Regions from separate parts of the Cupriavidus sp. CPT47-8839-RL05A genome, predicted to be linked through region 1. Evidence: predicted binding sites of a transcription regulator. Region 1 holds the regulator's gene; each other region holds the start of a gene.

Region 1 (7,645 bases):
ATGCGCTGGTTGCCTACCTGCAAGGCCTGGGCACCAACCGCCGCAACGTCCGCGTGGATTCCGCCGCGGCCGCGGCACCCAAGGAGTAAGCCATGGCCATGATCACTGCCATTGCGACCGTCGTGTCGATGGTCGTCTTCCTGGGGATCTGCTGGTGGGCCTGGTCCGCCGGCCGGCAGGCCGCCAACCGGGAATCCGCCATGCTGCCGTTCGCGCTGCCTGACGAAACCACGACAACATCGAGCCGGAACACCTAGCCATGAGCGATTTCATTTCCGAATTCTGGAGTTATTACATTGCCGCTATCGCGCTCATCGGCATCGTCTGGTGCGTGTGGCTGCTGTTCTCGCAACGCAAGGTCGCCAAGACCGCCGGCGGCACTGAAGACACCGGCCATGTCTGGGACGGTGACCTGCGCGAGCTGAACAACCCGTTGCCGCGCTGGTGGATGTGGATGTTCCTGCTGGCCTGCATCTTCAGCCTGGCCTACCTGGTGCTGTACCCGGGACTGGGTTCGTATGCCGGCGTGCTGAAGTTCTCCACGCAGGGCGAACTTGCCGCGCACCGCGCGGCGCAGGAGAAAATGCAGAACGAGATCTACGCCAAGTACCTGAAGATGGACGTCAAGCAGGTAGCGGCGGATCCGCAGGCGCGCGAGATCGGCCAGCGCCTGTTCCTGAACTACTGCGCACAATGCCACGGCTCGGACGCGCGCGGCAGCCGCGGCTTCCCGAACCTGACGGACAGCGACTGGCTCTATGGTGGCGAACCCGACATCATCCAGCAGACCATCACCAAGGGCCGCAATGGCGTGATGCCGCCGTTTGCCGCGGCCATCGACGCCAAGCAGGCGGGCGACGTGGCGCAATACGTGCGCTCGCTGTCGGGCCTGTCGTCGGACCCGATCCGTGCGTCGCGTGGCGAGGGCGCCTTCAAGACGACCTGCGTGGCATGCCACGGCGCCGGCGGCAAGGGCAACCAGGCGCTCGGCGCGCCCAACCTGGCGGACAACGTCTGGCTGTATGGCAGCTCGGAAGGCAGCATCGTCGACGCCATCCTGAAGGGCCACAACAACCACATGCCCGCGCATGAGGAGATCCTGACGCCTGAACGCATCCGGATGCTGACGGCCTATGTCTGGGGTTTGTCCAACACTGGGGGCGGAGCCGGGCAATGACCGACGACTCATGTGAGCGGGCGCTGGCAGCTCGCGGGAGAGCATGCCCATGAACGCACCCGGGACCGAAGAAATGGCCCGGGCGGCCGACCTGCAACGGTCGGCCGCTGCGCCGGGCGAGACCTCTGACGAAACGCTCTACGAGGTCCGCCGCAAGATCTACCCGCGCTCGGTGACGGGCGCCTTCTCCAGCTGGCGGGTCTGGCTGGTGATCCTGACCCAGCTGATCTACTACGGCACGCCCTGGCTCCAATGGAATGACCGCCAGGCCGTGCTGTTTGACCTTGGCGAGCGCAAGTTCTACATCTTCGGGCTGGTGCTGTGGCCGCAGGACGTCATCTACCTGGCGGTGCTGCTGGTCATCTCGGCGCTGGCGCTGTTCCTGTTCACGGCGATCGCGGGGCGGCTGTTCTGCGGCTATGCCTGTCCGCAGACGGTCTACACCGAGATCTTCATGTGGATCGAGCGGCGGGTCGAAGGCGACCGCATCGCCCGCATCCGGCTCGACGGCGATCCGTGGAGCCTGCGCAAGTTCCGTCTCAAGGCGACCAAGCACTTCCTGTGGGTGCTGATTGCGCTCTGGACCGGCTTTACCTTCATCGGCTATTTCGCACCGATCCGCGAACTGGGCGGCGAGGTGCTCAGCCTGTCGCTGGGGCCGTGGCAGTCGTTCTGGATGCTGTTCTACGCGTTCGCCACCTGGGGCAATGCGGGCTTCATGCGCGAGCAGGTGTGCAAGTACATGTGCCCGTATGCGCGCTTCCAGAGCGTGATGGTGGATCGCGATACCTATGTCGTGACCTACGACGTCGGCCGCGGCGAGCCGCGCGGCAGCCGGTCGCGCAAGACCGACCACCACAAGGCGGGGCTTGGCGACTGCGTCAACTGCAGCATCTGCGTGCAGGTGTGCCCGACGGGCATCGATATCCGCGACGGCCTGCAGTACGAGTGCATCGGCTGCGGCGCCTGCATCGACGCCTGCGACCAGGTCATGGACAAGATGGCATATCCGCGCGGCCTGATCCGGTACACCTCGGAAAACGCGATGCGCAAGGGCTTGTCCGCGGCGGCATCGCGCAAGCGCCTGCTGCGCCCGCGCGTCGTTATCTATTCCGTGATCTGGGTGGCACTGCTGGCCGGGTTCATGGCTTCGATCGCGCTGCGCACGCCGCTGAAGGTCGACATCATCCGCGACCGTGGTGCGCTCGGCCGTGAAGTGGAAGGCCGCTGGATCGAGAATGTCTATCGCCTGCAGCTGATCAACACCACCGAAGCGCCGATGCAGATCAGCGTGCGCGCCGACAGCGACGAATTGAAGAACCTGACGGTGGAATACGACAAGCAGGCCGAATCGCTGGCGCCGACGTCCAACCGGTTGCTGCCGATCCGGATCCGCGTGCCGATCGAGGCCGCGGCGCAGGGCACGCACAAGATCAACGTGACAGTGACGAGCGAAGGCACGGAGCGGGGGCATGCCGAAATCCGGCAATCCACCAGTTTCATCGTGCCGCGCGATTTGTGAAGCTAGTCGTCAAGATGAAGGGGGCAAGATGAGTCAGCAAGGCAATCCGTGGTGGAAGGAGCCGTGGCCGTGGCTGTTGATGAGCGGCCCGCTGGTGGCGATGGTGGCGTGCGGCGTGACAATCTGGCTGGCATCCACGCATCCGGACATGCCGGTGCAGGGTGCAACGCGCCATGGCCTGGTGGTCGAGAAGGTCGACGCCGCGCCGCCCAAGGCTGCCGCTGTGAGGCAGCCATGAGGTTGCGCTGGCTGATGTGGGTACTCTGGCCGGCGTTCCTGATGGCTGGGTTTGCGACCGCGACGGTGTTTTCGGTGGTGGATCCCGGTGACCTGAACTTCTTCGGCCAGCCGATCGAAGCGTCCCGCGAATCGGTCTACACCATCGGCTTCCTGATGGCCTGGGTGTTCTGCGCGTTGTCCAGCGGACTGACGCTCTACACCATGCCGACGCGGCTCAGCGATACCGACGAACTGGAGTAAGCGGGCTGCCGTGAGGCCTGCGCTGTCATGGCCGGATGCGGCCATGACAGCGCCTTGGCCGCTTAGCAGGAGCGGCTGTAGAGTTGCTTGATGCCGTCGATGTCCACGAGCTTGACGTGGCGCTGGCGAATCTGGATCAGGCCGGCTTCGGCAAAGCGAGAGAACAGGCGGCTGACGGTTTCGAGCTTCAGGCCCAGGTAGCTGCCGATCTCTTCGCGGCTCATGCGCATCACGAACTCGGACGCCGAATAGCCGCGCGCCGACAGGCGCTCAGAGAGGTTGATCAGGAAGGCGGCAAGGCGTTCCTCGGCGCGCATCGAGCCCAGCGTGACCAGCATCAGTTGGTCATGCGTGATTTCCTTGCCCATCAGGCGCAGGAACTGCTGCTGCAGCGACGGCAGGTCTGCCGACAGCGATTGCAACTCGCTCATGCGGACCACGCAGACTTCGGTGTCCTCCAGCGCGGCGGCATCGGAGGCATGCTGCATCTCGCCCAGCCCGTCGAGACCGACAATTTCGCCGGGCAGGTGGAAGCCGGTAATCTGCGAGCGGCCGTCTTCAGTGGTGACGTGGGTCTTGAGCGTGCCAAAGCGCACGGCATAGACCGCGGTGAGCGGATCGCCCATGCGATACAGGGTTTCACCCTTGTGCACACGGATGCGTTCCTGAACCAGCGTGTCCATCTTGGCAAGGTCTTGCTGCGACATGCCGACCGGAAGGCACAGCTGCCCCATCGCACAGGTGGAGCAGCGGGGTGACATCTCGGTAATGGGAATGGAGGTGAGCAATTGGAACCTGCTAGAAATGGCAGCGAGGGCGCGATAAGGACATTTTACCGTGCGATGTGATGTGGTAGGGAGTGAGAATTGACATTTGGCGTACTGATCAGCGTTTTTCTGCTGGCTTTGCTGGGCGGGGTCCACTGCGCTGCCATGTGCGGCGGCGTGGCGCTGGCCGTGGAGCAACGCCGCGGGGCGGCGGCCACGATCAGTCTTGTGCCCAGCCGTGCCGCCTGGCTGGGCGAGTTGCTGATAATGCACCTGGGCCGGATCTCGACCTATATGCTGCTTGGGGCCGCGCTGGGCGCGGTCGGTGCTTCGGCGTGGAAGCAGGACTATCTGCCGGTGCAGCGCTGGCTGTTCGGCGCAGGCAGCGTCATGCTGCTATGGTCGGGCTGGCGGTTGCTGCGCGGCAACACTTTTACCGTCGACTGGCTGGAGCGGCTGGCGGCGCGTGCCGGCGCAACGGTGGCGCGCCGGCTGGCTGGCGTGGCACGCGGCATGCCGTCGTTTGTGCGCGCACGCGGCGGCCTGGCGCGGCGATATGGCGTGGGCCTGGCGTGGGGACTGGTGCCGTGCGGCATGGTCTATGGGGCGCTCACGCTGGCGCTGCTGGCGGGAAATGCGGCGTCCGGCGCACTCGTGATGGGCGTGTTCGGGCTCGGCACACTGCCTAACCTGCTGGTGCTCTCCGGCCTGTCGGGCTATTTGCGTACGCTGTCGCGCCGTCCCGGCGTGCGCCTGGGTGCCGGCCTGGCGGTGATGGCGTTCGGCGGTCTTGGCATTGCGCGAGCGGTGCTGTTGCCACATTCGCTGGCCGAGCATGGATTCTGCCTGGTGTTCTGAGGCGCCGGCGCCGCGCGGGCAACGGATGATGGTTGCAGGCGGGGGCGGGAATGCCATACAATCGCCAACATTGCGGTATCGCGCGGCGTCTTGTGAGCCGCGGTAAGCAGCGGACGAGCAGCGCCAGGCGGCCTTCATACCAGAAGGCGAGTTCAGGGCAGGGGAAGCGGAAGGTTTTCGATGCCCGTCCCGTCCCCACAGTCCATCCGGTTCAAAAGATCTGGTTCAAAAGTCCGGCTGGCACTGCGGTGTTGGCGATGCCGGCCTTGCTCCCGATACCCGTTTTTCTTGCGTCCGAGGCCTTCAGTTCGCTGACAGCGACGTCCGATATGTGCGGACGCGCTACGCAAGAGGTTCGCTGGCTGGCCCATAACGGCATGCGAACGATCTCCTGCCGGAACGCCCGGCAACTCGATGCAAAGATAGGGAAGTGCACGGCTTGGATGCAGCAGGTATCCGGCTAGCTGCGCAATGAGATGGCGGTGGCTTTCGCACCGCTGTATCCAAAATCTCCGGTGCCCCGGATCCGTCCGGGAGCAGGTGCAAAGACAGGCTGCACACCATCAACATGAATACCCAAGAGGCGAAGATCGTCCTCGAGACGGCGCTGATCTGCGCGCAGGAACCGTTGCGCGTCAATGATCTGCGGCGGCTGTTTGACGACGACGTCGGCGCAGACACCATCCGCGTGCTGCTTGATGAACTGCGCCAGGACTGGCGGCCGCGCGGCGTGGAACTGGTGGCGCTGGCCAGCGGCTGGCGCTTCCAGAGCCGGCCGGAAATGCGTGAATACCTGGATCGGCTGAATCCTGAAAAGCCGCCAAAATATTCGCGCGCGGTGATGGAAACACTGGCGATCATTGCCTACCGGCAGCCGGTGACCCGCGGCGATATCGAGGAAATCCGCGGCGTGACGGTCAGCACGGAAGTCATCAAGAAGCTTGAGGACCGCAGCTGGATCGAGGTGATCGGACACCGCGACGTGCCGGGCAGGCCGGCGCTGTATGCGACCACCAAGGCGTTCCTGGACGATCTTGGTCTGCGTACGCTGGATGAGCTGCCGCCGCTGGAAGATGCCCAGGCGCAGGCGCAGGCAACCCTGCTGGAACAGCAGGCCATCAATTTTGAAGACCTGGCTGCAAACAAGGCGGCCAGCGCCGACGAAGAGGCTTTTGCCGACCCCGCCGCGCACGCAGCGGATGTGGCTGAAGCATCCGTCGCAAACGAAGCCGAGACGACCGGCCCGGTCGACCAAGGCGCCAATGGCTTTGACGCGCAACCGCTGCAAGCTGCAGCCGACGATGCCGCCGAGGCCGCTTCCACCGAACCAGCCGCACCCAATCCGGACGGGGCGCGGGGCGATTTGCCGGACAACGGCACCCCGCCGCACCCGAGCGAGCACGACGAGCGCGTGCCGAACTGAACAACATGCAACATCCGATAGTGAATATCTTGTCTGATTCCGTTGAGCAAGACACCCGCAATGCGGGCGCACCCGCCGACACCGGCGCCGCAGAACCCGGATCGGGCAGCGAAGCCGCGCCCCGCCGCAAGGGGCTGCGCCGCGGGCTGAGGAACCTGGTCGCATCGCGCCGCCAGGCACAGGACCGCGGCGAGGGCGCCGAAGGCGCCGGCGGCCAGGCCGATGCCGGTGAAGCGGGCGCCGCACAGGCGGCGGGCGGTGCGCGCGCTGGCCAGCGTGGCCGCGGCAAGCGCAAGACGGGGCAGGGCGAGGGCGGCCAGGGTAGCCAGGGCGGCCAGGGCACCAGCAAGGCAGACAAGGTGGACCGCGCGGCCAGGGCCGAAGGCACCGACAAGCCCGAGCAGCCCGGCCGCAAGCGCAAGCCGGTCCAGCGCTCGGGCAAGGCGGCAGCGCCGGGCGAGGCGCAGGGCACCGGCGCGCGGCAGCAGGGCCGCCGCAAGGATGGCGGCAAGCCGCAGGCGCCCCGCAAGGGCCAGGGCGGCGGGGACAAGACCGCGGCGAGCAGCGAAGACCTGTTCCGCTTCGTGATCTCCGAGCAGTACGACAACGAAGACACCGTCATTCCGCGCACCAAGGCCAAGCCGGTGCGCGAGCTGTCGGCCGACGACGACGCGCCCAAGCTGCACAAGGTGCTGGCCGAGGGCGGGCTGGGCTCGCGCCGCGAGATGGAAGAACTGATCCTGCAGGGCCGCGTTTCGGTCAACGGCCTGCCGGCCCATATCGGCCAGCGCATCCTGCCGGCGGACCAGGTCCGCGTGAACGGCAAGCTGATCCACCGCAAGGTGTCGACCAAGCCGCCGCGCGTGCTGCTGTACCACAAGCCCGCCGGCGAGATCGTCAGCCAGTCCGATCCGGAAGGCCGTCCGACCGTGTTCGACAGCCTGCCGCGCATCAAGGCCGGCAAGTGGGTCGCAGTGGGCCGCCTGGACTTCAATACCGAAGGCCTGCTGATCTTCACCACCTCGGGTGACATTGCCAACCGTTTCATGCATCCGCGCTATGGCGTGGAGCGCGAGTACGCGGTGCGCACGCTGGGCGAGCTGGCCGAGGCCGACCGCCAGCGCCTGCTGCATGGCATCAAGCTCGATGACGGCGAGGCCAACTTCCTGCGTATTGCCGACGGCGGCGGCGAAGGCGTCAACCAGTGGTATCACGTGGCCCTGACCGAAGGCCGCAACCGTGAAGTGCGCCGCATGTTCGAGGCGGTCGGGCTGACCGTGTCGCGCCTGATCCGCACCCGCTACGGCCAGTTCCTGCTGCCGCGTGGCCTCAAGCGCGGCCGCTGGCAGGAAGTCGAGCCGAATGACGTCAAGGCGCTGATGGCCGGTGTCGGCCTGAAGGTGCCCGGCAAGGGCGAG
Region 2 (7,645 bases), on a different contig from region 1:
CACCACCTGCAGCGTGCCGGATGAGTGCGGACTCACACGCAGCATCCCCACGCCCATGCGCGCCATCGCCAACGCCTCTGCGCACAGGTCCAGGCAGGTGGCGCTCTGCGTCTGCACGCCGTTGAGCGTGAAGAACGCCTGCCCCTCGCCGGTGGCGGCCACCAGGCCGTCGGGATAATCCATGCAGCGGAACTCGCAACTGTCCTTGCGCAGGCGATGGTGGCGCGCCGTAAAGCAGCGCGCCGAGAACGCCAGCGGCAGCCGGCCCCAGACAAAGGCTTCCAGGCGCATGCCGGTGGGACGCGCCGCTGCCAGCGCGGCCAGCGTTCCGCCATCCATCTCCACCGGCGCGACGCAGCCGGCCGCGCCCAGCCCGGCCAGCCACGCCAGCGTATCGGCGTGGTAGACATTGAGGTGGGGGCCGCCGACAAAGGGCCGCCCTGCCATGCAGCGCACCGCGCCCAGATCGTTGGCCTCGACCAGGTAGTCGTCCTGCGCGCAGGCGCGCCGCATCCAGGCGATATCGGTGTCGGACTCCACCAGCACCGGCGTCGACAGCACCACCTCCTTGCCGGCATCGCGCAGCATCTGCGCAATCTCCAGCCATTGCGCATGGCGGACTTCATGGCGGCGCGTACAGACGGTCTCGCCGAGATAGACGCGGTCGACCGGCGCATCGGCGACCGACGCATAGAACTGCATCACGGCCTCGCGCGGCCAGTAGTACAGCAGTGGGCCCAGGGCGATGCCGAAGTCGGGCATCGCTATGGTTTGCGGCATCGCGGCCGCGGCAATCTCTGGCATGGGAAGCTCCGTCATGGCCGGTTCAAGGCAGATCGATGTCATGGGTGTCACCGCCACGGCCGGTCGTAGGCGCCTTGCGTGACCTGGTCGCCTTCGGCATGGCGCCCCAGCGTGCTCTGCCACTCTTGCCGCGGCACGAAGCGCGCCGGATCGGCGCAGGCCGCGTCGATGGCCGCGCGCAGCACGCCGACCACATCGCCCACATAGCGCGGGCTGCGCTGCCGGCCTTCGATCTTGATGGCAGCGATGCCCATGTCGATCAGCGCCGGCAGCAGCGACAGCGCATTGAGGCTGGTGGGCTCTTCCAGCACGTAGCCGCGCTCGCCCTCCACCTCGAAGCGGCCCTTGCACAGCGTGGGATAGCCGGCCGGCTCGCCCGGCGCATAGCTGTCGATCAGGATGCCCGACAGCCGCGCCTGCATGGTCCCGTCCTGCTCGGTCCAGCGCACCGCGTGCGCGGGCGAGCAGACGCCCTTGTTGTTGGGCGAGTCGCCGGTGGCGTAGGAGGACAGCAGGCAGCGCCCCTCGGCCATCACGCACAGGCTGCCGAAGCCGAACACCTCCAGCTCCACGCTGGTCTGGCGCGCCAGCTTGCCGATCTGCGCCAGCGACAGCACGCGCGGCAGCACCACGCGGCGGATATGGAAGCGCTCGCGCATCAGCTCGATGGCGTCGGCATGCGTGGCCGAACCCTGCACCGACAGGTGCAGGCGCAAGCCCGGATGGCGCTCGCACGCATAGCCCATCAGGCCGGCGTCGGCCATGATGACCGCGTCGGCGCCAAGGTCCGCCGCCGCATCGACCGCGCGCTGCCATTGGGCCACCGCGCCCATCTGGGCAAAGGTGTTGATCGCGAACAGCACCTCGGCGCCGCGCGCGTGGGCTTCGGCCACGCCGGTGCGGATGTCGGCCTCGGTAAAGTTCAGGCCGCCGAAGTTGCGCGCGTTGGTGGCATCGCGCAGGCCCAGGTAGACCGCGTCGGCGCCGTGCTGCAGCGCCATGCGCAGGGCCGCCAGCGAACCGGCGGGCGCAACGAGCTGGGGCCGGCGCGGCACGTTCGCCGCGGTGGATGGGGCTGGGGAGGCAGGGGTCATCGGTGATGGCGCCGGCGGCGGCGCGAAGATGAAGACAGCGGCCGATGCTAGCCAAGCGCTTGCAGCAGGGGCTTGACCGCGCGCAAACCCACGCCAACGGCACACCGCCTGCGTTGGCCTATGCCGGTTGGCGTAGGCCGATGGCAGGCCACCACCGCGCGCTTGACCTGCGGCAAACGCCGGCCCGTGCCGCTGTGCCACGCTTGCCCGGTCATCCACGCGGCTGGCCGCACGCCGGCCCCGCGCCCATCCTCTTCCGGAGATTTTATGAATCAACCCTGGCTCAAGCTGGCCGGCCGCCGCCTGCTGCCCATCGTGCAGGGCGGCATGGGCATCGGCATCTCGGCCCACCGGCTGGCCGGCGCCGTCGCGCGCGAGAACGGCGTCGGCACCATCGCCAGCATCGACCTGCGCCACCACCACCCCGACCTGATGGAACGCACCCGCGGCAGCCGTGACAAGCCCGCCATCGAAGCCGCCAACCTCGAAGCGCTGGATCGCGAGATCCGTGCCGCGCGCACGGCGTCCGAGGGCCGCGGGCTGATCGCCGTCAACGTGATGAAGGCGGTGGGCTCGCACGCCGCGCTGGTGCGGCAATCCTGCGAAAGCGGCGCCGATGCCATCGTCATGGGCGCCGGCCTGCCGCTGGACCTGCCCGAGCTGACCGCCAGCCACCCCAGGGTGGCGCTGATCCCGATCCTGTCCGAGGCGCGCGGCATCGGCCTGGTGCTGCGCCGCTGGATGAAGAAGGGCCGCCTGCCCGATGCCATCGTGGTCGAGCATCCGGCGCATGCCGGCGGCCACCTGGGCGCGGCCACCATCCAGGACCTGTCAGAGCCGCGCTTCTCGTTTTCGCGCGTGCTGGCCGAATGCCGCGAGCTGTTTGCGCAGCTCGGGCTGGCCTGGGACAGCATTCCGCTGATCCTGGCCGGCGGCATCGACAGCCATGCCAAGGTGCGCCACTGGCTGGGCGAGGGCGCCGCCGCGGTGCAGCTGGGCACGGCCTTCGCCGTGACCGAGGAATGCGATGCCCACCCGGCCTTCAAGCAGGTGCTGGCCACGGCGCGGCCCGAGACCCTGCGCGAGTTCACCAGCGTGGCCGGGCTGCCCGCGCGCGCGGTGCTGACGCCGTGGCTGTCGCGCTACCTGTCGAGCGAGTCGCGGTTGCAGCGCCGCGCCAAGCCGCGTGAATGCCTGGAGGGCTTCGACTGCCTGCAGGCGTGCGGGCTGCGCGACGGCATTGCCCGCATCGGCCAGTTCTGCATCGACCTGAAGCTGGCGCAGGCCGTGCGCGGCGACGTGGAGCGCGGCCTGTTCTTCCGCGGCCGGGGTGCGCTGCCCTTCGGCGAGGCGATCCGGCCGGTGGCGGAGCTGATGCATTACCTGTTGACGGGGGAAAAGCCTGCGGGGCTGACCCAAGCCCCGACACCAGCCTGACGCATGCCTGTCGTGCGTGCCGTAGCCAACGCCGCGCGAACAAGGCTCCCCTCGCCCGCTTGCGGGAGAGGGGTGGGGGAGAGGGCCGGAGTGTCTACGAAGTGAGGCGCGTCGGTATGCCGGCGCCTGCCCTCTCCCCCGGCCCCTCTCCCGCAGGCGGGAGAGGGGAGCAAACCGGCGGCATGGAAACCTTGTCAGCAATGCGCGGCGGTAATCCGCCGCGCTTCCTCATCTCCCGCATGCATCGCAACGCTCCCAGCAGTTGCCACCCCAGCCACGCATTGGCACCCGCCAGCAGCACGCCGCCAGCGCGGGCCAGCGGCGCCGGCGCCAGCGGCACCGCCAGCAGCAGGACGTAGGCAGCCAGCAGCAGCCATGCCTGCCGCCGTTGCCGGCCCGGCACGATGATGGCCTGCATGGCCGGCACCCGCGCGCGCGGCGGCAGCAGCCGGCGCAGGTGCAGCCAGGCCAGGAACGGCACGATCTTGCCGAGCATGGCCGTGACCGGCAGCACGCCCACGCCGACCAGCGCCATGGTGCCGGCCCACCATGCCAGCGGCAGCCCGGCGGCGGGCAGCACCACGGCCGCCGCCCCCAGCAGCGCCGCGCCTGCCATGCTGGCGCATGCCACCGGCCAGAGCAGCCACAGCGGATCATGGCGCCGCCGCGCGCGCAGCGTGCCGGCCAGCCCGCACGCGCCCACCACCGCCACGAACGCCAGCCACACGAGCAGCACGCCATGCGCCAGCGCACGGTGATCCGGCCACAGCATTGCCGCGGCGCTGAACAGCGCCAGCGGCAACCAGTGCGCCATGGGCAGCCAGCGCCCGATCGCCGCCGGCAGGCGCGGCGACTGCCAGAACATCGGCAGCACGGTGGTGGCCACGCCGGTCACCAGCGCGGCCAGCCAGCCGCCCAGCGCCCACGCCATATGCAGGCCGAGCCAGCGCGCCACCGGCACGCGCCACCAGCCGCCGAAGGCGCCGGCCAGCACCATGCCGCACAGCACCGCGACCATCAGCGGCGCGCCGATGCCGGCAAGGGTGCGCGTGGTGGCATCCACTGCGGCCACGCGCCGGCCCGCAGCCAGCAGAATGGCGCCGGCCAGCAACAGGATCACCGCCACGGCCGCCGCCGCCTGCATCGCCACAGGTTCGCCGCCGAGCAGGCCGATGGCCAGGGCGGTGGCCACGCCCGCGCCGGCCGCGGCCATGAACGGCGCAAGCAGCCCCGCACCCGGCACGGCCACGCCGGCCACCACCGGCATCATCTGGAACAGCGCGCCCACCATGACCGGCAGCAGCATGCCCAGCGCCAGCACATGGACCGCCACCAGCGCCAGTGGCGCAAAGCGGTCCGGCAAGCCGCCGGGGGGACCGGCAGCAAGCAATACCCCGGCCGCGGCGCCAAGCCACGGCGCCGGCATCAGGCAGCCGAACACCACTGCCAGGCGCGGGGCGCGTTCATAGTCGAAACTGGCTGCCTTCACGCCTCGCCTCTCCTCATCAATGTTGACCGGATGCTAGGCCAGGGCAAGTCGTGTGGATTTGACCGCAGCCAAGTCCGACGATGTATCCCCGCGCCATGCGGTGGGAGCGATATGTCACGACGTGACAGGCCTGGTGTGTGGGCGGCATTCCCCGCAATTGACAAGCCGATGCGCCGCCGGCCGCACATGCCAGACGCCGAAGCCGGGTTTTCTTGATCTTGCGCAGGAAGCCCCGCGTGCTGCGCAGGGAAAATTGCCCTCGATGCCAGCGCGCAGCCATGCACGCGCCGGCCGCCGGGCCACCACCCGGCTTCCCCCGACTGGTAGCCCCCGATACCGCCATGTTCCGAACCGATCCTCCAGCCGCCAGCGCCGCGGCGGACTCCCGCGCTGCCGGCCTGCCGGCGCTGCGCGACCGCCTCTCCACCCGCATCATCTCGCTCTCGCTGGCCGTGCTGCTGGTGGTGCTGGGCATGATTGCCGGCACGCTGTGGCTGTCATGGAAGCTGGAAGGCGCGGGTGCCGCCATCAATGACGCCGGCAGCCTGCGCATGCGCGCCAACCGCGTGGCGATCGAACTGACGCTGGCACAGGCAGGCCAGGACAATGCACTGGCCGAGCAGGTGCAGGCGCTGGACGCCACGCTGGCCCTGCTCAGGAAAGGCGACGCGGCGCGCCCGCTGTTCCTGCCGGACGAACCCGCCATCCATGCCCAGATGACCCGCGTCACGCAGGGCTGGCAACAACGGCTGCGCCCGCTGGCGGTAGCCGGAACGGGCGACGCCGCCGCCCCGGCACGCTATATCGCCGCACTGCCCGGCTTCGTCGCGCAGGCCGATCGCCTGGTCGGCATGATCGAGCATGACAGCGCGCGCAAGACCGACTGGCTGCGCTTGTCGCAGATCGCGCTGGCGGCAATGGCCTGCGTCGGCACCGTGGCCGTGATCTACCTGCTCTACCTGTGGATCATCCTGCCGGTGCTGCGGCTGCAGGACGGCCTGCGGCGTATGGCCGCGCGCGAGTTCTCGCTGCGCCTGCCGGTGGAAAGCCGCGACGAGTTCGGCACCCTCAGCGAAGGCTTCAACCGCATGGCCGGCGAACTGCAGGGGCTGTACCACGACCTGGAGACGCGCGTGGCGCAGAAGACCGCCGAGCTGGAACGCCAGAACCGCGACCTGGAGACGCTCTACGACATGGCCGCCTTCCTGAACCAGGCCGCCGATGCCGAGGCCATGGCGCGCGGCTTCCTGGAACGCGTGATGCGCCAGTTCGATGCCGATGGCGGCAGCGTGCGCGTGCTGGACAGCCGCCACGGCAGGATGCACCTGCTGGCAGCCGCCGGCCTGCCGGCGGCGCTGGCTGAATCCGAATCCTGCGCGGCGGCCAACGCCTGCCATTGCGGCGACGCCACGCGCGAGGCCGTGGTCGCCATCGTCGACCTGCGCGCGGCGCAGCGCCAGGGCGCCGCAGGGGATGTCACGCCCTGCAGCCGCAACGGCTTCCAGTCGCTGGCGGCCTTCCGCATCGAAAGCCAGCGCGGCGCCACCGGCGTGTTCGCGCTGCACTTCCGCACGCCGCGCGCGCTGCCCCCGTCAGACCGCCAGATGCTGGAAACACTGGGCCAGCACCTTGGCACCGCGCTGGAACACCTGCGCCTGTCCGCGACCGCGCGCCAGCTGGCGGTGGTGGAAGAGCGCAACCTGGTGGCGCAGGGCCTGCACGACAGCATTGCCCAGGGCCTGAATTACCTGAACCTGCAGGTGCAGCTGCTGGACGCCGCGGTCGAGCGCGACGACCTGGCCGAGACCCGCGAGATCGTGCCGATGCTGCGCCACGGCGTGGAAGAGAGCTACCAGGATGTGCGCGAACTGCTGAACAACTTCCGCTCGCGGCTCGGCACCGGCGAGCTGCGACCGGCGGTGGAAGAGACCGTGTGCCGCTTCCGGCGCCAGTGCCGCACCGAGGCCACGCTCGCCATTGACGAGAGCGGCGGCGCCTGGCCGCTGGCGCCGGAGCAGCAGCTGCAGGTGCTGTTCATCCTGCAGGAGGCGCTCTCCAATGTGCGCAAGCACGCCATGGCGGCGCACGTGGCGGTGGCGCTCAGCCACGGCCGCGATTTCCGGCTGGTGGTGCAGGACGACGGCGAGGGCTTCGATCCGGAGGAAATCGCCACGCGCGCCGAAGCGCATATCGGCCTGAACATCATGCGCGAGCGCGCGGCGCGGCTGGGGGCGCAGCTGCACGTGCAGGCCCGCCCCGGCCACGGCGTGCGCATCGAACTGGTGCTGCCCGCCGGCCGCTCTTCCGGCGCCCGCGAGTTCGCCGACACCCGCCCCGCCCCCACGACCACCGAGACCCAGCCATGACCATCCGCATCCTGCTGATCGACGACCACACCCTGTTCCGCTCGGGCATCCGTGCGCTGCTGCAGCGGCAGGCCGACTTCGAGATCGTCGACGAAGCCGCCGACGGCGTGGAAGGCATCAAGCGCGCCAAGCAGCACCGTCCCGACGTGATCCTGCTGGACCTGAACATGCCCGGCCTGTCCGGCCTGGAAGCCCTGCAGCTGCTGGTGGAAGACCTGCCGCAGACCGCCGTGATCGTGCTGACCGTGTCCGAGGAAGCCGAGGAACTGGCCGCCGCGCTGCGCGGCGGCGCGCGCGGCTACCTGATCAAGAATATCGAGACCGAGGCGCTGATCGCCGGCATCCGCCGTGCCGCGGCCGGCGAACCGGTCATCTCCGACAGCATGACCGCCAAGCTGGTGGCCCAGTTCCGCGCTCCGGCACCGGTGGCCGCGGCGCGCCAGGACGAAGCGCCG
Region 3 (7,645 bases), on a different contig from region 1:
GACCACGCCCGCGCCATCCAGCGCCTCCTTGAACAGCGTGGTGGCAATGGCCGCGACGATCCCGACCGGGATGGCCGCGAACAGGGTGACTTCCTGGTCTTCGAGGAAACGCAAGCGCATGGCGGCTTTCCGGGGCACATGTGGCGCGGGTGCGGAGCCGGAGCGGGGGCGGGCAGAGGCTGTCATGATAGCGCAGCGCCACCCGCGCAGATCCGATGTGCGCCGGCGCGCATGCGGGGCCGCGCGCGGTGCAGAACCCGCTGGTCCCGGACTGGTACACTACCGCTCTTTCCTTCGCGGGCGGGCCGGTGCCCTGCCATGCCGGCTTCCCGGCGTTCGCGTTCCGATTCCGATCCGATTACCAGGAGCCATCCGGCGTTTGGCGCACCGCGTGCGCAGCGATGGCCCAAGCAGCAATTCATGTCTTTTTCTGAACTCGGCTTGTCCGACAAGATTGTGCGTGCCGTGGCCGAACAGGGCTACACCACGCCGACTCCCATCCAGGCCCAGGCGATCCCCGCCATCCTCAAGGGCGGTGACCTGCTCGCCGGCGCGCAGACCGGCACCGGCAAGACCGCCGGCTTTACGCTGCCGATGCTGCAGCTGCTGTCCGATTCCGCGGCGCGCGGCGCCAATGGCGCGCAGCGTCCGGCCCGCCTGCCGGTGCGCGCACTGGTGCTGACGCCCACGCGCGAACTGGCCGCCCAGGTCGAGGAGAGCGTGCGCAACTACGGCAAGTACCTGCGCCTGCGCTCGATGGTGATGTTCGGCGGCGTCGGCATCAATCCGCAGATCGAACAGCTCAAGCGCGGCGTCGAGATCGTGGTGGCCACGCCCGGCCGTCTGCTGGACCACGTGTCCCAGCGCACCATCGACCTGTCGCAGGTGGAACTGCTGGTGCTGGACGAAGCCGACCGCATGCTCGACATGGGCTTCATTCACGATATCCGCAAGATCCTCAACGTGCTGCCGGCCAAGCGCCAGAACCTGCTGTTCTCGGCAACGTTCTCGGACGATATCCGCGCGCTGGCCGACCGCCTGCTGAACAACCCGGCCTCGATCGAGGTGGCGCGGCGCAATACCACGGCCGAGACCGTGGACCAGCGCGTCTATCCGGTGGACCGCGAGCGCAAGCGCGAACTGCTGGCCCACCTGGTGCGCCAGCATGACTGGCACCAGGTGCTGGTGTTCACGCGCACCAAGCACGGCGCCAACCGCCTGGCCGAGCAACTGACCAAGGACGGCCTGTCGGCACTGGCGATCCATGGCAACAAGAGCCAGTCGGCGCGCACGCGCGCGCTGTCGGAATTCAAGTCCGGCACGCTGCGGCTGCTGGTGGCAACCGATATCGCCGCGCGCGGCATCGACATCGACCAGCTGCCGCACGTGGTCAACTTCGACCTGCCCAACGTGCCCGAGGACTATGTGCACCGCATCGGCCGCACCGGCCGCGCCGGCGCCGAGGGCGAAGCGATCTCGCTGGTCTGCGTGGACGAGATTGCGCTGCTGCGCGATATCGAACGCCTGATCAAGCGCAAGCTCGAGCAGACTGTGCTGCCGGGCTTCGAGGTCGACCCGAGCATCGCGCCCGAGCCGATCCAGAAGGGCCGCCAACAGCGTGGCGGTGGTGGCCAGGGGCAAGGACAAGGCCAGGGCCGCGGACGCGCCCAGGCGCGTCCGGCCGGCAACGAAGGCGAGGGCGCCCAGCGCCAGCGCCCGGCGCGCGAAGCGCAGGCTGCGCCGCGGCAAGCCCAGGGCGGCCAGCCGCGCACGCGCGCTGCCGAAGGCGGCCAGCGCGGCAACGGCGCAGCCAACGGCAACCGTGGCGGCCAGCCCGCCGGCGGCGCGCGCAATCCCGCACCGCGCCGCGACGGCCAGGAGCCGGCGCGCCAGCAACGGGCCGCGGCTCAACCCGCGCGCCAGCCGCACGACGCGGCCCCGGCACCGGCGCGCAATCGCCGTCCGGCGCCGCAGGCCGCGCTGCTCGGCGGCAACCGCAAGCCGGCGCGCTGAGCGGGACAGGCTGACAACATGCACGCGTCCGACACCCCGGCCGACCCCGGCGTTCCCTACGCCGGCCTGACGCCGGAGCTGATGCTGGACGCGCTGGAAGGCGCTGGCCTGCGCCCCGACGGGCGCCTGCTGGCGCTCAACAGCTATGAGAACCGCGTCTGGCAGCTGGGCATCGAAGATGCCGCGCCGGTCATCGCCAAGTTCTACCGTCCGGGCCGCTGGACCGATGCGGCCATCCTGGAAGAACACGCCTTCGTGCAGCAGCTGGCCGATGCCGAGATCCCGGCCGTGCCGGCCATGGTGCTGGCACCGGGCGCGGCCGGCACGCTGCTGCATCACGCCGGCTTCCGTTTCGCGGTATTCCCCCGCTGCGGCGGCCGCGAGCCCGCGCTGGACCGTTCCGACACGCTGACCTGGCTCGGCCGCTTCATCGGCCGCATCCACGCGCTGGGGGCGACGCAGCCCTACCAGGCGCGCCCGGCGCTAAATCTTGAAACCTTCGGCGTTGCCCCACGCGACTGGCTGCTCGCCAGCGGCTGCATTCCCGCCGACCTGCTGCCCGCATGGCAATCGGTGACCGACCTGGCGCTGGACGGCGTGCGCCGCTGCTATGAGCGCGCCGGCGAGGTGCGCCTGCTGCGCACCCACGGCGACTGCCATCGCGGCAATGTGCTGTGGATCGGCGAGGACGACGCGCGCGGCGGCACTCATGGCGCACCGGGCCCGCATTTCGTTGACTTCGATGACAGCCGAATGGCGCCGGCGATCCAGGACATCTGGATGCTGCTCGAGGGCGACCGCGCGGCCATGCAGGACCAACTGGCCGACATCGTTGCCGGCTATGAGGACTTCGCCGAATTCCAGCCGCGCGAACTGTGGCTGGTGGAAGCGCTGCGCACGCTGCGGCTGCTCCATTACAGCGCCTGGCTCGCCAGCCGCTGGGCCGACCCGGCCTTTCCGGCCGCGTTCCCTTGGTTCGGCACGGCGCGCTACTGGCAGGATCGCATCCTGGAACTGCGCGAACAGGTGGCGCTGATGGACGAAGCGCCCCTGTGGGGCGCCTGAGGTCTACCGGTCGGCGCCGCCAGGGCGCCGGTTTTCCACTACTTTGCTCAACCCTTCTTTTCCGGCGCCTTGACCAGCAGCACCGGGCACTCGGCCTGCGCCAGCACGCGGCCTGCGACCGAACCGATCACCGCATCGAAGAACGAACCCCGGCCATGCGTGCCCATCACGATGGCTGCGGCGTCGACCGAGCGCGCACAGGCGACGATGCGCTCCGGCGCGAAGCCGTGCAGCGGGTGCCGCTCGAACGGCACCCTGGCTGCGGACAGAATCTCGCAGACCGTCGCCATGGCCTTGTCGCTGGCCTCCTTGTGCCAGTCATCGATGGTCTCCTTGCTGACAAAGGCGCGCACCTGGCCGCTTACTTCCGGCGCGACATGCACGACATGCACGGTGAAGCCGCTCTGCAGCAGCTTGCCTTCGGCGATAAAACGGGCCGCGGCGTCGCTGAAGGCCGAACCGTCGGTGGCGAGCACGATATTGGTCATGTTGGAAATCTCCTGGATGGGGGCTGTCGGCAGGCGGTGCACCATGAGGCGGCACCGCCATCTGGAACCATCATGGCACCTAGTGTCCTGCCAGGACCCGATTTAGATCAAGTCGGATCGGATTTATCCGATTTCGCCGTGCGATAGCCGGCCGGCTGACGGATTCCGTCAAGCCGGCTGAAGCATTTGGCCATTGCCCCGTCAACGCCGTGGCGCGTAGCATGCTCTCGAGCCCCGCGGCAGGCATTGGCACGCCCGCGCTGCCGCAGGCACGGCCCATCCCATACCAATTCAATGCAAGCTGTCCCCCGGCCATGGCCCGGGCGGGCGGCGATTCCGGAGACGACGATCATGAGTGAGCGTGGCAACCTGCTGCCCCTGCGCGGTATCAAGGTAGTGGAATTCGAAGGCATCGGCCCCGGCCCGTTGTGCGGTGCGATGCTGGCCGGCCTGGGCGCCGAGGTCACGCTGGTGACCCGGCCGGTCGCGCCGGATGCCCGCCGCATCCTGCGCGGCCAGCCCGTGCCGCCTGAGATGGAGCTGGAGCACGGCAAGCGCGTGGTGCAACTGAACCTGAAGTCTGCGGACGACGTGGCCGCCGCGCTGGACCTGGTGGCCGGCGCCGACGCGCTGATCGAAGGGCTGCGCCCGGGAGCGATGGAGCGCCTCGGCCTGGGCCCGAAGGCGTGCCATGCACGCAATCCGCGCCTGGTCTACGGGCGCATGACCGGCTGGGGCCAGACCGGCCCGCTGTCGCAGAGCGCCGGCCACGACCTCAACTACATCGCGCTGACCGGCCTCTTGTCGATGGCCGCGCGCGAGGGCGAGCTGCCGATGGTGCCGCCGACCGTGATGGGCGATGCCACCGGCGCGCTTGGCCTGGCATTCGGCATCACCAGCGCCATCCTGAGCGCGCGCGCAAGCGGCGAGGGCTGCGTGGTGGATGCGGCCATCACCGATATCGTCGCCATGCTGGGCTCGCTGGTGCAGGTGTCGCGCGCAGCCGGCACGCTGGGCGGCCCGCAACCGAGCCCCTTCCACGATTCGCCGTTCTATGACGTCTTCCCTTGTGCCGACGGCCGCGCCATCACGCTGGGCGCGCTCGAGCCGCAGTTCTACCGCGAGCTGCTCGAGCGGCTCGAACTGACCGACATCGACCCCGCCACGCAGTATGACCGCGCCCAGTGGCCCGCGGTGAAGGCACGCATTGCCGCTTGCATCGCAGGCAAGCCCAGCACCCACTGGGAGGCGGTGCTGGGCGGCACCGACGTGTGCTTTGCACGCGTGCTGACCCTGGACGAGGCCGCGCGCCATCCGCACAACCAGGCACGCGGCACGTATCGGCTGTACCAGCAGGGCGAGCGCGAGGTGCCGCGTTCGGCGCCGGCGCCGCGCTTCCTGCCCGCGGGCATGGAATGACCTTGGGGCCGCGGCACCGATGCTGCGGCCGCTCGAATCGGCTTGATCGGTTCGGCTACCATGCGGCATCCACCCAAACCGGAGACCCATGCCATGGCCGAACCCAGCCAACTTCCCGCCTACACTCCCACGCCGGCCTTCGAGGCCGGTCTTGACGTGCGCACCGAAGTGCTCGGCCCCGAGCACGTCCGGCGCGCGCTGGACGCCGCCGCACAGCAGGGCGACACCAGCCTGCAGCAACTGGTGACGGAGTTCGCCTGGGGCACGGTCTGGACCCGCGACGGCCTGGACCGCAAGCAGCGCAGCCTGGCCACGGTGTCGATGCTGATTGCGCTGAACCGGCCGCAGGAGCTGGCCGGCCACCTGCGCGGCGCGCTCGCCAATGGCGTTACGCCGCAGGAACTGCGCGAACTGATGGTGCACAGCGCGGTCTACTGCGGGTTCCCCGCGGCGCTGGATGCCAGCCGCAAGCTGACTGAAGTCCTCGACGCTGCCAACGGGTAACGCCGACCGCGGCATCGATACGAAAACAGCCATGCAGAAGAGTCTGACTCTGATGCAGATTTTGCCGCATCTGCGCGGCGAGGATTCGGCGCATCAGGATCTCTCCGGCCCCTTAACCTTGGCACCAGGCCAAGCCATGCAAGTCGTTAAGGAGCCTCAAATTGCATCTCGCGCTGATCGTCGATGAACCCTCCCGGTTCCGCACCACGCTGTCCGCTGAAATCCGCGCTGAGTTGGGCGCCGGTGAAGTACTGGAAATGGACGGCATGCAGGAAGCATTCCGGCTGGTCCGCGAGCAACGGCCGGGGCTGGTGCTGGTCGATATCGAGTGCTTCGGCAATCCCGGCATCGACTTTGTCCGGCGCGTCTCGGCGACGCAGCCCGCCGTGCCCTTGCTGGTACTGTCCGACAGCGACGCCACCCTGGCGTCGGTGCGGGCGCTGCGCGCCGGCGCCCATGGCTTCGTGGTCAAGCAGCGTGGGCTGGCCGAGGTGATGCAGGCCGTACGCGGCGTGCTCAGCGGCTACCTGGTATTTCCCATGCATACGCTGGAAACCGTGCGCCAGATCGGCGAGCAGCGGGAATCCGGCTTTGCGCGGCTGAGCAACCGCGAGATCACCATCCTGCAATACCTGGCGCGCGGCCATTCCAACAAGTCGATCGCGGCGCAACTGCTGATCAGCAGCAAGACGGTCAGCACGCACAAGGCCAACATCATGGCCAAGCTCAATGTCGGCTCCCTGGTCGAAATGGTGGACTACGCGCGGCGGCATCAGCTGGTGTGGTAACGCGCACCCCGGGCGGCTTGCGGCACCATGCCGCCATCGCGGGTAGACTGTTGGCGTGTGTGACGAATCCGAACTTTTCGCCCGATGCCACCGACCCTGAATGCCGCCGCACGCCGCCTGGGCGCTGTCGTGCTTGCCTGTGCCGCCGCATGCCTGGCCACGCCTGCCTTCGCCAACGAACCGATGTGGTTTGCGCAGGGCCGACCGGTGCCGGCGGCCCGCCAGGCCGTCGATGCGCTGGCCGCGGCCGCGGCCGACGGCCTCGACCCGCGCGACTACGATGCCGACGCCTTGCGCCAGGCCGTGGCCCAGGCCGCCAGCGGGCCAGCATTGCCGCCGGACGCGGCCGCACGCGTGGACGCGGCGCTGAGCGCCGCGATGGAGCGGATGCTGGCAGACCTGCACGGCGGGCGCGTCAACCCGCGCGCGGTCCATGCCAACTTTGCCCCGCAGGCGGAACGGCCCTTCGATGCCGCCGTCTGGCTGCGCGATGCCGTCAAGCAGCAGCGGCTGCCCGCCGCCATCCGCCAGGCAGCGCCCACCTTCCCGCTCTACGGCACGCTGCGGGACGCCCTGGCGCGGTACCGCGAGATCGCGAAGCAGCCGGTCTGGGGGCAGCCGCTGCCACCGTTGCCGGCGAGCAAACTGACGCCGGGCCAGACCTGGGCCGGTGCCGCGGCGCTGGCTGCACGCCTGGTTGCGCTGGGCGACCTGCCCGCCGGCACCCAGGTGCCGGCCCGCTACGAAGGCGCCCTGGTCGACGGCGTCAAGGCGTTCCAGTCGCGCCACGGCCTGGAGGCCGACGGCGTGATCGGCGCGGCCACGCTGGCACAACTCAACCTGCCCATCGCCAGCCGTGTGCGGCAAATCGAACTGACCATGGAGCGGCTGCGCTGGACGCCGCTGGACGGTCCGCGCATGATCGTGGTCAATGTGCCGGAGTTCATGCTGCGCGCCTATGAGATCCGCGACGGCAAGCTCGACATCAAGCTCGAGATGAAGGTGATCGTCGGCAAGGCACTGGATACGCGCACGCCGCTGTTCGAGGAGGATATGCGCTACATCGAGTTCAGCCCGTACTGGAACATCCCGCCCTCGATCGCGCGCCGCGAGACCGTGCCGCATCTGCGCAGCGATCCGGCCTATTTCAACCGGCAGGGCCTGGAGTTCGTTACCGGCGACGGCAAGGCCGTGACCACGCTGTCCGAGGAAAATCTCGAAGCAGTGCTGAATGGCCGCATGCGCATCCGCCAGCGGCCAGGCCCGCTGAACGCGCTGGGCGATATCAAGTTCGTGTTTCCCAACAACGAGAACATCTACCTGCACCACACGCCCTCGCCGCAGCTGTTCAAGCGCGGCCGGCGCGAC
Region 4 (7,645 bases), on a different contig from region 1:
AAGGTGCCGCTGGTGATTTCACCGTCACCGGCCGGCGTGATCACTTTCTGGTGGGCGCGCAGGACGCCGCCCTTGTCACGCAGGATCAGGCCGAGGAATTGCTGGCGCGAACCGGCCGCGGCCAGTGCCGCCTTGCCGGTGAAGTCACGCTCGCTCTGCAGGTCCACCGTCCAGGCCAGGCCCGCATCCAGCGGCGAGGTGTTGATATCCATATCCTGGCCGTACAGGTTCATGCCGGCTTCCAGGCGCAGCGTGTCGCGCGCGCCCAGGCCTGCGGGGCGCACGCCGGCGGCGTTCAGCTTTTCCCAGACGGCGGCGACGTTCTCGGCCGGCACCACCAGTTCGAAGCCGTCTTCGCCGGTGTAGCCGGTGCGCGCCACCATGATCTCGCCGATGGCCGGGTCCTGGACCACGGCGGCGTTGAAGGGCTTGAGCGTGTCCGAAGGCTGGGTCGAGGGGAAGGTGCTCCACACCCTGGCGCGGGCGTTGGGCCCCTGCACGGCGACGATGGCCAGAGGCTGCGCGCCTGCAGGCGCAACATCGTCGCGGCGCGGCGTGATGGTCACATCGCTGCCGGTGGCGGCATTGCGCGCGCGGATCCATTCGATGTCGCCCAGCGCGGTGCTGGCGTTGACGACCAGGCGGAAGCGGTCCTCGGCAAAGAAGTAGACGATCAGGTCGTCGATCACGCCGCCTTTCTCATCCAGCATGCAGGAGTAGAGCGCCTTGCCCGGGGTCTGCAGCTTGTCGACATTGTTGGCCAGCAGGCCGCGCAGGAAGCTGCGGGTATTGGCGCCGGCGAGGTCGACCACGCACATGTGCGACACGTCGAACATGCCGGCGTCGGTGCGCACGGCATTGTGTTCTTCGATCTGGGAGCCGTAGTTGACCGGCATGTCCCAGCCGCCGAAATCAACCATGCGGGCGCCGAGGGCGCGGTGGATGGCGTTGAGGGGCGTGGCCTGGAGCGTCATGGAATCCTCTGGGGCAGTCTCGGTTGGCGAAAACAAAAAAGGGCCATCCGCCGCAACGCTCGCCGCGCCTGAATGTGGCGTGGCAATCCGCTGCGGCGGATGACCCCTCTGTCCTCGATACCTGAGAGATTACAAGGCGGATCCTGCCGGACCCCTTCCTCGTGCGCCCCTTCGGTGGGCACGCTCGCCACGAATGGCGGGTGCCGCTCTCCAGAGTTCGGCATGCATTGTGTGCATATTGCATGCCGATCCGATCGGTCCGTGGTGCCTGAGAGTTTTCGGGTGATACCCCTTCGGCGGCGCAGGCGATGCGCGCTCTCCCGGTCGGATGCGCGCAATGTACGGGAGGCCCCGGCCTTTGTCAAACCGGCCAGGGGAGCCTGCCGTACCTGTCGCTGCGGTGGTCTGGCTTACTTCTTCTTGTCGTCGGTGACAACGTTACCGATCACGCCGCCCACGGCCGCGCCACCCAGCGTACCCAGCGCGCTACCGTCGGTGAGGATGGCGCCGCCCACGGCGCCCGCGCCCGCGCCAATGGCGGTATTACGCTGCTTCGGGGTCATATCCGCGCAACCGGCAAAGGCCGCGACGGTCACGCCGATCAGGGTCACCTTGGTCAAAGTCTGCAGGGTTTTCATTATTGGCTCCGATGTGATGATTCAAGCATGTCAACCCCGCCACGCAGGCCAGGGGACATACTAGTTAGAGCGTTTGGTTGCGCGATTGGCTCCGGCCTTTACGAAGTGTTACGCCGGTGACACAACCGGCCGTGTCAACGCGGTTTGCGCTGACTGACCTGCCGCGGCCAGCGTGTTAACATCGGCAGCTTTGCTGCCATGCCCGTTTTTTGGGTGCTGGCGTGTCCCGCCTGGCCTGCCGCTGTTCCTGCCGATTTCCCTGCCTCCAACCGCATCCCACGCATGACCCATGGCCTGAACTCCGCCCAATCCGAAGCCGTCCGCTACCTGGACGGCCCTTGCCTGGTGCTGGCCGGGGCGGGCTCCGGCAAGACCCGGGTGATCACGCAGAAGATCGCGCATCTGATCGAGGACAAGGGCTTCGAGCCGCGCCATATCGCCGCCGTCACCTTTACCAACAAGGCCGCCAAGGAGATGCAGGAGCGCATCGGCAAGCTGATGGAGGGCAAGACCACGCGCGAGGGCAAGCGCATCCCGCTCAAACAGCTGACGGTCTGTACCTTCCACTCGCTCGGGGTGCAGATCCTGCGCATGGAGGCCGAGCACGTGGGCCTGAAGCCGCAGTTTTCGATCATGGATTCGGACGACTGCTTCGGCCTGATCCAGGAGCAGCTCGGCACCACCGACAAGAAGCTGATCCGCGGCGTGCAGGGCACGATCTCGCTGTGGAAGAACGGCATGGTCGATCCGGAGGCAGCGATCGCGCAGGCCGCCAATGCCGACGAGCACCAGGCCGCGCTGGTCTACCGCAACTACGTGGCCACGCTGCACGCCTACCAGGCGGTGGATTTCGACGACCTGATCCGCCTGCCCGCCGAGCTGTTCGCGCGCAATGAAACGGTGCAACTCAAGTGGCAGAACCGCCTGCGCTACTTCCTGGTCGACGAATACCAGGACACCAACGCCTGCCAGTACCAGTTGCTGAAGCTGCTGGCAGGCGGCTCGCACCTGCGCGCGCCGGCCTTCACCGCGGTCGGCGACGACGACCAGGCCATCTATGGCTGGCGCGGCGCCACGCTGGACAACCTGCGCGGGTTGCAGACCGACTTCCCGGACCTGAAGGTGATCAAGCTGGAGCAGAACTACCGCTCCACGGTGCGCATCCTGGAAGCCGCCAACGCGGTCATCGCCAACAACCCCAAGCTGTTCGACAAGAAGCTGTGGAGCGAGCACGGCATGGGCGACCCCATCGCCATCCACCCGATGAACGACGAGGAGCACGAGGCCGAGTCGGTGGTGTTCCGCCTGTCCGCGCACAAGTTCGAGCGCCGCGCGCAGTTCCGCGACTACGCCATCCTGTATCGCGGCAACCACCAGGCGCGGCTGTTTGAGCAGATCCTGCGGCGCGAACGGATTCCCTATGTGCTGTCGGGCGGCCAGAGCTTCTTCGACAAGGCCGAGATCAAGGACATCTGCGCCTATCTGCGCCTGATTGCCAACCCCGATGACGATCCCGCCTTTATCCGCGCCATCACCACGCCGCGCCGCGGCGTGGGCAACACCACGCTGGAAGCGCTGGGCACCTTTGCCGGACAGGCCAAGGTGTCGCTGTTCGAGGCCGCGATGATGGGCGGCATCGAAGGCAAGCTGCAGCCGCGCCAGCTGGAGCCGCTGCGCGTGTTCTGCGAATCGATGGTACGGCTGGCCGACCGCGCGGCCAAGGATCCCGCCACCGTGGTGCTGGACGACCTGATGGAAGGGATCCACTACGAGGCCTACCTGTACGACAGCTTCGACGAACGGCAGGCGCAGTCGCGCTGGACCAATACGCTGGAATTCCTCGACTGGCTCAAGCGCAAGGGCACCAAGCCCGAAGGCGCCGAGGGCGAGGAAGCCACCGGCTTCGACAATGCCGACGGCCTCGGCAGCGAAGGCAAGAACCTGCTGGAGCTGACCCAGACCGTGGCGCTGATGAGCATGCTGGAAGGCCGCGAGGAAGATCCCGACGCGGTGCGGCTGTCCACGCTGCATGCGTCCAAGGGGCTGGAGTATCCGCACGTGTTCCTGGTCGGCGTGGAGGAGGGCATCCTGCCGCACTGCCGCGAAGACGAGGACATGAGCGACGAGAAGATCGAGGAAGAGCGGCGATTGATGTATGTCGGCATCACCCGCGCCCAGCGCAGCCTGCATGTCAGCTGGTGCAAGAAGCGCAAGCGCGCGCGAGAGACCTACTCGTGCCAGCCTTCGCGCTTTATCGGCGAGATGAAGCTGGAGGAGGCGCCTGCGCCGGTGGATGAAACCCCGGCGATGAGCCCCAAGGACCGGCTCGGCGCGCTCAAGGCACTGCTGGGAAACGGCGGCAAGACAGCCCCGGGCTGAACGGGCGCTACAGTCCCGATACAAAGGCCTACCAGGCTGACAAGACGCGGGGTGCAGGCATGCCTAGTATGGCGGCTGTGCTGCTCGCGCCGTTCGACCGCGTCGAATCCTCGCGCAGCCGCGCCACCGGCGGGGTCGGCATGGGGTTGTCGATCGCGGTCGACATTGCCGCGCGCCATGGCGGCGAGCTGACCCTGAGCAACCGCCCCGAAGGCGGCCTGCGCGCGCGCCTGTCCCTACCGCGCGGCTGACGCCGCCAGCGTGACGTACTGCGAGCCGCGCTGCCCGTGCGTGAAGTCGAGCGGGAAATCGCCCACGTCCACGCGCCCCTGCAGTGCCCGCCGCATCTCGGCCGCGCCGCTGCCGCGCAGGCCGGCCAGCGCGCGCGCCAGCCATGCCGCGCCGATATAGCCAGCCAGCGTGGCCGGCGACGGCGGCTCATCCAGGTATTGCTTCATGCGCGCCACGTGTTCCTTCACCACCCGCAGCGTTGCCTGTTGCGGCCCGGGCGCGACCTGGGTCAGCACCATGCCGCCGTTGTAGCCAGCGCCCAGGATCTCGCGCGCGGCGGTGGCGCTGACCGACGACAGCCCGACCAGGAAACCGTACCAGCCCTGCACCGCCAGCGCGCGGCCCAGCCCGGCGTAGGCAAGGGTATCGCCCGCCACGATCACCGCGCCCGGGCGGGTGGCGGCGATGCGCCGGGCGGCGGCCTCGGGATTGGCGTCGAGCGGCACCGCGCGCGTCCCGGTCTGCGCCTCCAGCCGGGCCAGCGACGGGGCGGCGAAGTCCGGCGCCAGGGCCAGCGCGATGCTGGTCAGGCCGTAGCTGCGCAGCTGGCGTACCGCCGCGTCCAGTTCGGCCTGGTAGTCGGCACGGGTGAACCAGACGTTGTCGGCCGCCAGCGCAAGCCCCGACAGCGGCGCCACGATCTGCACGCCGCGCCGGCCCAGCTCGGCCGATGCCGCCAGCGCCGGCAACAGCCGGTCGCCCGGGCCGAACAGCAGCTCGGCGCGTTCGGTATCGGCCAGCGACACCGCCTGCGCCAGCGCGCGGCGCGGGTCGGGATCGGCGTCACGGACCACGTGCGCGATGCGCACCGGGCCGTTGCCGGCGTTGACAGCATCGAACATGACCTTGGCCCCGGCCAGGTAGTCGCGCGCAAGGTCGGCTTGCGCGCCGCCGCGGTCGAGCAGGTGGCCGACCACGACCGTGCGGCGCGCCTGCGTCTGCGACAGAGCTGGCCAGGCGGGCAGGGCCAGGGCCGCGCCGGCGGCGGCAAGCAGGCGGCGCCGGTGCCGGGCCGGTGCTGCCAGGTGGCTGCGCAGCGGTGGGTACGGCGGATGCGTTGATGTCTGGTCGGGAGTTGGCATTGCAGGGGCAGGTGACGCGCGGGCCGGCGGTGGCGCGCAGCGTATCCGCCACACATGACACCAATGTGACGCCCGCCGCCCGCAGGTCCAATGCCCGCGCTTGACGGCGGTCAACGCGCCAGCGGCGGTGCGGCCCTACGATGGGCCGTCATACACCCATACCCCCGCGCCCCCATGATCCCGTCTGCCATGACTTTCCCTGCGCCCGACCGCCGCGCACTGTCCGACTTCCGCGCGCTGGCCGGCCGCATCGACGGCAACGGCCCGCGCTATACCTCGTACCCGACGGCCGACCGCTTCCGCAACGGGCCCGACCTGTCGCTGTACCACGACGCACTCGCCGCCTGCCGCGCCGACGCGCCGGCGCCGCTGTCGCTGTACCTGCATATCCCGTTCTGCGAGAACATCTGCTACTACTGCGGCTGCAACAAGATCATCACGCGCGACCATGGCCGCAGCGCCCGCTACGTCAACTACCTGGGCCGCGAGATGGCGCTGGTGGCAGACCGGCTCGGGCCGCGCCGCCAGGTGCTGCAGTCGCACTGGGGCGGGGGCACGCCGACCTTCCTCGACCCCGGCGAGATGCGCCGCGTGATGGCGCTGCTGCATGAGCATTTCGAGCTGGCGGCCGAGGGCGAGCATTCGATCGAGATCGATCCGCGCCGCGTCGACCACGCCCGCATTGCGCTGCTGGCCGAGCTGGGCTTCAACCGCGTCAGCCTGGGCGTGCAGGATTTCGATCCCGAGGTCCAGCAGGCCATCCATCGCATCCAGCCGTTCGAAGAGACCCGCGCCGTGGTGGATGCCGCACGCACGCTGGGTTTCCGCTCGGTCAGCCTGGACCTGATCTACGGCCTGCCGCACCAGACCGCGGCGCGCTTTGGCCGCACCATCGAGCAGGTGCTGGCGCTGCGTCCCGACCGGCTCTCGGTCTATAGCTACGCGCACCTGCCGCATGTGTTCAAGCCGCAACGCCGCATCGACGAAAACGCCTTGCCGCCCGCCGGCGAGAAGCTCGACATCCTGGTCTCCACCATCGAGCGGCTGACCGCCGAGGGCTACGTTTATATCGGCATGGACCATTTCGCGCTGCCCGACGACGACCTCGCCGTGGCCCAGCGCGAAGGGCGGCTGCAGCGCAACTTCCAGGGTTACTCAACGCACGCCGGCTACGACCAGGTCGGGCTCGGCATTTCCGCGATCGGCGCGATCGCGGGGCGCTACGTGCAAAATGCGCGCACGCTGGACGAGTACTACGGCGCGCTCGACCACGGCCGCCTGCCGCTGGCGCGCGGCGTGGCGATGAGCGTCGACGACCACCTGCGGCGCGAGATCATCGGCGACCTGATGTGCAATGGGGTGCTCGATATCCCGGCGCTGGAAGCGCGCCACGGCATCCGCTTCGGCACGGCCTTTGCGCCGGAACTGGCCGACCTTGCTGCACTGGGCGCGGACGGGCTGGTGCAATGCACGCCGGAACGCATCACCGTGACGCCGCTGGGCCGGTTGTTGGTGCGGCGCGTGGCGATGGTGTTCGACCACTACCTGCGCGAGGACGCCGCGCGGCCCGCGGACACCGGTGCCCAGGCCGTTGCCGCCAACGATGGCGCGCAGCCGGTGCGCTTCGTGCCGCGGGCGCGGTACTCGCGCGTGGTGTAGCGGCCGCGCAGGCGGTACGGACGAAAAAAAGCCCGCGCAATATGCGCGGGCTTTTCGTTTGCAGCAGGCGGACTTACTTGGCGGCGTTGGCCATGTAGTCCGAAGCGGCGATCACGTCCGCGTCCGGGCCGGCGTAGCCACCCTTGGGCGGCATCACGCCCTTGCCCTTGAGCGCAAAGTTGTGGACCGCGTCCATGCCTTCCTTCAGGCGCGGCGCCCAGGCGGCCTTGTCGCCGAACTTGGGCGCACCTGCCACGCCGGCGGCGTGGCAGGCGGCGCAGACCTGCTCGTAGACCTTCTTGCCCACGTCGGCCGAGGCGGCCGGCGCAGCAGCGGCGGCCGGACCGGCGGCGGCATCAGGGGCTGCGGCGGTCGCCGGCGCGGCGGCAGCCGGGGCAGCCGGTTCCGGGAACTTGGCGCCGCCGGCGTCGGCCATGTAGACCACGGCACGGGCCAGTTCGTAGTCGGCGTAGTCGTCCGGCGTGGTGCCGGCGCGCGCGGCCATCGCGCCCTTGCCGTTTATCACCGACTTCATCAGGCCGTCAAAGCCCTGGCCGATGCGCGCGGTCCAGTCGCCAGCGTTGGCGTACTTGGGTGCACCCGCTGCGCCGGTGGCGTGGCA

The links. The regulator FNR, encoded in region 1, switches genes on or off when oxygen is low (the NO sensors DNR and NnrR bind a similar motif). The targets are predictions, from matches to a motif close to TTGATNNNNATCAA.
Region 2: the regulator FNR is predicted to act here: its motif matches at 2,061-2,074, upstream of ubiU (ubiquinone anaerobic biosynthesis protein UbiU).
Region 3: the regulator FNR is predicted to act here: its motif matches at 3,664-3,677, upstream of AC3WVS_RS05055 (universal stress protein).
Region 4: the regulator FNR is predicted to act here: its motif matches at 5,465-5,478, upstream of hemN (oxygen-independent coproporphyrinogen III oxidase).

What each region holds. Positions count from the first base shown of each region.
Region 1 covers NZ_JBYTEG010000015.1:73,441-81,085, forward strand. The annotation lists gene ccoO (cytochrome-c oxidase, cbb3-type subunit II) at 1-89, shown strand, start outside; gene AC3WVS_RS19180 (cbb3-type cytochrome oxidase subunit 3) at 93-257, shown strand; gene ccoP (cytochrome-c oxidase, cbb3-type subunit III) at 260-1,177, shown strand; gene ccoG (cytochrome c oxidase accessory protein CcoG) at 1,227-2,699, shown strand; gene AC3WVS_RS19195 (hypothetical protein) at 2,728-2,937, shown strand; gene AC3WVS_RS19200 (hypothetical protein) at 2,934-3,179, shown strand; gene fnr (fumarate/nitrate reduction transcriptional regulator Fnr) at 3,242-3,967, opposite strand; gene AC3WVS_RS19210 (sulfite exporter TauE/SafE family protein) at 4,046-4,804, shown strand; gene scpB (SMC-Scp complex subunit ScpB) at 5,373-6,227, shown strand; gene rluB (23S rRNA pseudouridine(2605) synthase RluB) at 6,233-7,645, shown strand, end outside.
Region 2 covers NZ_JBYTEG010000006.1:153,186-160,830, reverse strand. The annotation lists gene AC3WVS_RS09175 (U32 family peptidase) at 1-804, opposite strand, end outside; gene ubiU (ubiquinone anaerobic biosynthesis protein UbiU) at 852-1,898, opposite strand; gene AC3WVS_RS09165 (NAD(P)H-dependent flavin oxidoreductase) at 2,166-3,335, shown strand; gene AC3WVS_RS09160 (hypothetical protein) at 3,430-4,824, opposite strand; gene AC3WVS_RS09155 (type IV pili methyl-accepting chemotaxis transducer N-terminal domain-containing protein) at 5,166-7,190, shown strand; gene AC3WVS_RS09150 (response regulator) at 7,187-7,645, shown strand, end outside.
Region 3 covers NZ_JBYTEG010000003.1:295,242-302,886, reverse strand. The annotation lists gene AC3WVS_RS05070 (ClcB-like voltage-gated chloride channel protein) at 1-120, opposite strand, end outside; gene AC3WVS_RS05065 (DEAD/DEAH box helicase) at 421-2,013, shown strand; gene AC3WVS_RS05060 (serine/threonine protein kinase) at 2,032-3,078, shown strand; gene AC3WVS_RS05055 (universal stress protein) at 3,126-3,566, opposite strand; gene AC3WVS_RS05050 (CaiB/BaiF CoA transferase family protein) at 3,918-4,985, shown strand; gene AC3WVS_RS05045 (carboxymuconolactone decarboxylase family protein) at 5,079-5,489, shown strand; gene AC3WVS_RS05040 (LuxR C-terminal-related transcriptional regulator) at 5,651-6,277, shown strand; gene AC3WVS_RS05035 (L,D-transpeptidase family protein) at 6,362-7,645, shown strand, end outside.
Region 4 covers NZ_JBYTEG010000016.1:116,859-124,503, reverse strand. The annotation lists gene gcvT (glycine cleavage system aminomethyltransferase GcvT) at 1-974, opposite strand, end outside; glycine riboswitch at 1,073-1,198, opposite strand; glycine riboswitch at 1,220-1,307, opposite strand; gene AC3WVS_RS20400 (YMGG-like glycine zipper-containing protein) at 1,385-1,612, opposite strand; gene AC3WVS_RS20395 (UvrD-helicase domain-containing protein) at 1,895-3,991, shown strand; partial or broken gene AC3WVS_RS20390 (ATP-binding protein) at 4,072-4,242, shown strand; gene AC3WVS_RS20385 (ABC transporter substrate-binding protein) at 4,228-5,364, opposite strand; gene hemN (oxygen-independent coproporphyrinogen III oxidase) at 5,539-7,023, shown strand; gene AC3WVS_RS20375 (c-type cytochrome) at 7,097-7,645, opposite strand, start outside.